DNA from 2 places in the Lysinibacillus sp. PWR01 genome. Region 1 is predicted to be linked to the other one. Evidence: a T-box and tRNA genes for the amino acid it is inferred to sense, from the RefSeq annotation. Region 1 holds a T-box; the other holds one or more tRNA genes.
What was found. The T-box of region 1 lies ahead of serS (serine--tRNA ligase). A T-box ahead of a tRNA ligase gene usually reads a tRNA of that ligase, here a tRNA-Ser.

Region 1 (3,187 bases):
TGTCAGTAGTGTTCTTTTATACTGTGACTATACCAAAATGAAGAGGAGCTGCTTAAAGGATGAAAAGTACAAAGGAAGTATTGAAGTCATTTGAACTTACAGTAGAAAGATATTTGGAAGAACTGACAAAACTCAATATGGATAAATTACATAGAAAGCTGAACGAAGAAGATTGGTCCATTGGACAGATGTATGTACATTTAATTCAATCAGCTTTCATGCATCAACATAATGTCGAGCAATGTTTAGCTGGTAGCGAATCGACATTGAACCCAACGAAGGAAAAAACTGAGCAGGGTAAGATTGTTTTTAAACTAGAACAATTTCCAGCTGTTCGTAATAAGGTCCCTGCTTCTCCGATGTATACTCCGCAACCACCAGAGAGCATGGAGCATTTGGTAGAAGGACTTAACAGTGTAGTGGAACAGATGAGGAATACGGAATCAGTTCTACTTCAAGCGCCTGTAAGTAACAAGATACTTCATCCGGCGTTCGGTGCTTTAAACGCGCAGGAATGGTTTATGTTGATTGAAATGCATTACAGACATCATTTTTTACAATTGGATCGGTTGAAAACGTGTTTAGCATTTGAAGAGTAGGGGGGATGCATCATGTCGAATAAAACAAGTCAGAAAAGCAGATATTGGATTGGCGTTGTATCCGCTTCTCATGTGAATTTAGCCATAGAAGGTGGTTTTGCACAATTGTGTCACGGTAAGGCAGCACCTTTGCGTAAAATGTCTCCAGGTGATTGGCTGATATACTATTCCCCTCGGACAGACATGTCCAAAGGGAAGCCAGTTCAAGCATTTACTGCTATTGGTCAGGTTACGGATAACGGTGCTTACAAACATCATGTGTCGGAGTCGTTTGTGCCATTTCGCAGAGATATGCGTTATATTCCTTGTCGAGAAGTTAAGATTGCATTGTTGTTAAACCAGCTCACTTTTACGCGTGGAAATCGCAATTGGGGATATCCATTTCGTAGAGGTCATTTTGAAATTGGAGCTGAAGATTTTATGACAATCGTTACTTCGATGTTAGATGGTGAGGAACAGGCGTTATCCGAGATATTAAAACACTGATTACATTTTGTGAACAATTTCACTTAAACTATAGTGTGCCTTAGTTAGAACAATCTTCAGCAATCGGGCGCGATTCTGTAATAAGGATCAGCGCTCGCTCTCATTTTAGGGCCAGATTGCGGAGTATCTTGTTAAGGTAATAAAATTTCTAGAATAATTTGTATCCTATGGAATGACTTGAAAAATTTGTTTTTATATAGTACAGTATGGTTAAAATTTAAATAACTGAACACGATGATGGGAAGTAGTAGCAAGCACGTTTTTTTTAGAGAGTCAGCGGTCGGTGGAAGCTGATAAAAGCACTTGTGAATCCGTCCTGGAGTTGCACAGTCGAAGTAATGTAAGTAGGCTGTTGCCGGCTGAAATGCCGTTATAAAATAAGTGGATTAGGCATATGCCTTAATCAATTAGGGTGGTAACGCGGGTAGCTCTCGTCCCTTTTTAGGGGTGGGGGCTTTTTTGTGTATATTTTTATTCAAAATGGAGCTATTTGAGTTTAGCTTACAACGCAATTACACCAAGACTTAAAGGATGCAACGATTCCCATCATTAAATTTACTGGAGGTATGACTATGTTAGATATTAAACGCATACGTGATAATTTCACGGAAATTAAAGAAATTCTATTAACACGTAATGAAGATTTAGGAAACTTAGATGATTTTGAAGATTTAGATGCAAAGCGTCGTGAGTTAATTGCTAAAACAGAAGAATTAAAGGCAGAGCGCAATAAAGTATCTGAACAGATTTCAATTATGAAGCGCAACAAGGAGAATGTAGATGAAATTATTGCTCGTATGCGTCAGGTTGGTGATGAAATTAAAGAGATAGATGTTCAACTAAATAATGTGGAAGAGCACTTTAAAGATATGATGATGCGCTTGCCAAATATTCCACACGAATCTGTACCAGTAGGCACAACAGAGGACGACAATATAGAAGAATATACCTGGGGCGAAATTCCAACATTTGATTTTGACATTAAAGCACACTGGGATCTTGCTACAGATTTGAAGATTGTTGACTTTGAACGAGGAGCAAAAGTAACAGGTAGCCGTTCTTATTCTACCGTGGTCTTGGAGCTCGCTTAGAACGAGCACTGATGACATTTATGATGGATTTACATGCAGAAGAGCATGGTTATGAGGAAATGCTGCCACCTATCATTGTTAATCGTGATAGCTTAACGGGTACTGGAAATCTCCCTAAATTTGAGGAAGATTTATTTAAATTAGAGGAAACAGATTATTTCATGATTCCAACGGCAGAGGTACCTGTAACAAACTTCTATCGTGATGAAATTTTATTGGCTGAGGCTTTACCCCAAGGCTTTGCTTCTTATAGTCCGTGCTTCCGCTCAGAGGCAGGTTCTGCGGGTCGTGATACACGTGGTTTAATCCGTCAGCACCAATTCAACAAAGTGGAATTAGTACGCTTTGTAAAACCAGAGGAGTCATATGAACAGCTAGAGTTGTTGACAGGTCATGCTGAAAAAGTACTGCAATTACTAGGCTTACCATATCGTAAACTAAAAATGTGCACTGCTGATTTAGGTTTTACTGCAGCGAAGAAATATGATTTAGAAGTTTGGATTCCTGCACAAAACATGTACCGTGAAATTTCTTCTTGCTCAAACTTTGTGGACTTCCAAGCACGACGCGCAAATATTCGCTTTCGTCGTGAACCAAATGCAAAACCAGAATATGTTCACACATTAAACGGTTCAGGTCTTGCGATTGGTCGTACAGTTGCCGCTATACTAGAAAACTATCAACAAGCCGATGGAAGCGTAGTACTTCCTGAAGTTTTAAGACCATATATGGGTGGTAAAGAAGTAATTGCCCTAAATAACGGGTAAAAGCGATTTTAGATATCCTTTATTGTCTTGCCTTATAAAGATGTAGCGTAATTACGTGCTATAACAAACTAATGAATATTATGAATACATCATGCAATAGCTTATTCAATAATAGGGCGCATTTCTTTAATAAGTAGTTTAAGAGAAATAATGAGTAGATGAAGAAAGTAGGTAAGTAAATGATTCCATTAGTATATGACCAAGTTAATAAATGGGGCAAAGACGATGAATTCTTTGTAAAAAT
Region 2 (3,187 bases), on a different contig from region 1:
CATTCCCCCTGCGGCAGATTGTGCAATTACCTTTAAACCTTGGTCTTCATATGGTAAATCAATATCTTCTAAAACAACCTTCATCCGTTCAATAATATCATTAGTAGAAAGTCGTTTAAAATCAAAGCGCTGACAACGAGAAATAATCGTTGCAGGCAATTTATGAGGCTCTGTTGTCGCTAAAATAAACACAGCATGGGGAGGTGGTTCTTCCAATGTTTTCAAAAGAGCGTTAAAAGCACTTGTAGAAAGCATATGCACTTCGTCAATGATATACACTTTGTATCTACTGCTTGCAGGAGCAAAACGAACCTTTTCTATGATATCCCTAATCTCTTCAACACGTGAATTCGAGGCTGCATCAAATTCAATGACATCTGGATGTGAACCATCTGTAATACTTATGCACGTAGCACATTCATTACACGGTTCTTTCGATGGTGCATGTTCACAATTTAAGGCCTTTGCAAAGATTTTAGCCGTACTTGTTTTCCCAGTACCACGAGGTCCAGAAAATAAATACGCATGTGTTGTTTTATTTGCTAGGAGAGCATTTTGTAGCGTTCTTTTGACATGTGCTTGGCCAGACATTTCTCGAAAAGATTGCGGTCGATACACACGATAAAATGCTTGATACGTCACTATTTTCCTCTCTCCTTCTCCATTTAATTGAATAGATTTATTATAGCATTTGCTGCATTATATAGAAAACGAAGTTGCTAAATTAAAATAAAAAAGCATCCGCCTATAATAGACGGATGCTTTGAATTGGCAATTTAATGCCGTGCACCTTTCCTTGACAGCCGCACATAAGCGTTACTCTTGTCGTTAGCTCAGATTAGGCAACCCCGCGGCACATGAATAAGACCACTTAATGCTGCTTCCTTCCGGACCTGACATGGTTCATGGGTATCCATTGCGCAGGACCCAATCGTCAACACTACGTGCAAAAGGCAGACCAAACAATACGGACAGCCTCGAAAAAGGAATTCAGTCTCGCTAGAGCGGATTGCGAGTTACAGGACACCGCTACCTTCCCACCTAGCACGGCAATAACTAGTATACTGACTGTTTGTATAAATTGCAACTTAATGCACAAATTATTTATTTCCAAGTCATGATTTAAACAATATAAATTTTTTCAAAAAATATATTGACGCTCGTTTCTAGTTATGATAAATTTATTTTTGTCGATAAGACAGCAAAGCAATATAACATGGAGGTATACCCAAGTCTGGCTGAAGGGATCGGTCTTGAAAACCGACAGGCGGGTAACACCGCGCGGGGGTTCGAATCCCTCTACCTCCTCCAGTTTTAAATTTCCGACTACAAATGTAGCCGTTTTTTTTTGCCTAAATTGTATGTATGACTTGTTAGATACCACTTCCGCCTCGGTTGTGGTATTTTTTATTATATCAATGATGGGAGGTTGTTGAATTGCAATCGAAATTACTTATGACGCGTGCTTCCCTTACTTGGATTTTCATTATTGCTGTTATGACCGCAATTGGTAGTGAAATTAAAATTATGCCTTTTGCTAATACAACTTTCCGTTTTGGTTTAGGAACAATTGTCTTCTTTTTATGTACATTAATTAAACCTACACCTATTATTTTGGCTGGCGTTGCTACAAGTATTGTGACAACTATTTTTCGTGTTTTTAATTCCACATTACATGATGTTCCGATTTCTGAGAGTATATTTAACCATTTACCAGCAGGTTTATTTTATGTATTGTTTGCACTATGCCTGCAAATTTTAGATATTCAACAATACAGAGAAAAACCACTAAAACTTGGTTTACTCGTTGCCTTTAGTGAGGTCATTAGTAATTTAGCTGAACAAATTTTCCGCTTCTTTGTCCAAACGTATACTTTTTTATTTCTTCACGACCTCTTGATCCTATTAGCGGTAGCATTATTACGAAGCTTTTTTGTAGTAGGGATCTACAGCTCTATTTTGATAGCTGAACAAAAAAAACGGGTACAAGAAATGCTAAATATTGGATCTGACCTCTATGTTGAGACCCTCTATTTAAAAAAATCAATGAACCATATTGAAACAATTACGGCTAGTGGTTATGAATTATATCGGCAGTTAAAAACTCTAGGTTATCGAGCAGAAAGTTTACAAGCACTTCATATTGCCCAGGAAATCCATGAAGTGAAAAAGGATTCTCAACGTATATATGCCGGTATTTCAAAGATTGTTGGTGAAAAGAGCTTTGGCCCTTTTGTATTATCTGAATTATTGCATTATATTGAAGAAGGTAATAGGAAATATGCAGAATTACTCGGTAAGGAGATACAATTTAATACATGTATAGACTTCGATTTTCAAACAAAAGATCATATTGCACTCCTTGCTCTATTAAATAATTTATCAGCCAATGCTGTTGAGGCTATTGAAGAACAAGGGATCATTTCTATTGCTATTGAGCGCCAAGAAGATAATACTGTAATAACAGTATGTGATAATGGACAAGGGATTTCACAAGCAGATATTTCTGTTATTTTTGAACCTGGGTACACCACTAAATTCAATGTTGATGGTGTAGCGGCAACTGGCATTGGGCTTTCACACGTTGCTGAACTAGTAGAAAAATTAAAAGGCTCAATAACCGTTGAATCAAACAATCAATACACAACGTTTAAAATCATAATTCCTACGCAAACTATTCAAACGGGAGAGACTTAAATGAGGTATTTTATTGTAGACGATGATCGTGCAAGTCGTGTTATGTTAAAACAAATTATTGAAGATAGCGGGTTAGGTACAGTTATTGGTGAGGCTCGCAATGGTGAGGATGCCATTCCACAAATTTTAATGACGCAGCCAGAGTTTGTGCTAATTGATTTACTGATGCCTAAGCTTGATGGTATAGCAACTGTAGAACAACTTATGCAAAATCGTTTCGAGGGACAATTTATTATGATTTCACAGGTAGTGAATAAAGAAATGGTTGGCGAAGCTTATGAGCAAGGAATTGATTTCTTCATTCATAAACCAATCAATCGTATTGAAGTCGAAAATGTTTTGAAAAAAACAACTGAACAATTTCGACTCAAAAACTCACTATTAGTGATACGTCAATCTCTTACAAACATTGAGTTAAGTGAACAAAAGGCTCATAAAGCTACATCACGAGACCATATTCAATCTATTTTGAATGATATGGGGATTGTCG

Region 2: it has a tRNA-Ser gene. The T-box ahead of serS (serine--tRNA ligase) is inferred to sense a tRNA for this amino acid. The anticodon was not compared.

What each region holds. Positions count from the first base shown of each region.
Region 1 covers NZ_JBHERJ010000073.1:138,007-141,193, forward strand. The annotation lists gene ACEVFT_RS15380 (DinB family protein) at 60-599, shown strand; gene ACEVFT_RS15385 (EVE domain-containing protein) at 612-1,085, shown strand; T-box leader at 1,311-1,527, shown strand; partial or broken gene serS (serine--tRNA ligase) at 1,658-2,943, shown strand; gene ACEVFT_RS15395 (class I SAM-dependent methyltransferase) at 3,123-3,187, shown strand, end outside.
Region 2 covers NZ_JBHERJ010000071.1:25,459-28,645, reverse strand. The annotation lists gene dnaX (DNA polymerase III subunit gamma/tau) at 1-642, opposite strand, end outside; RNA gene ffs (signal recognition particle sRNA large type) at 783-1,050, opposite strand; tRNA gene ACEVFT_RS14670 (tRNA-Ser) at 1,219-1,311, shown strand; gene ACEVFT_RS14665 (sensor histidine kinase) at 1,438-2,697, shown strand; gene ACEVFT_RS14660 (response regulator) at 2,698-3,187, shown strand, end outside.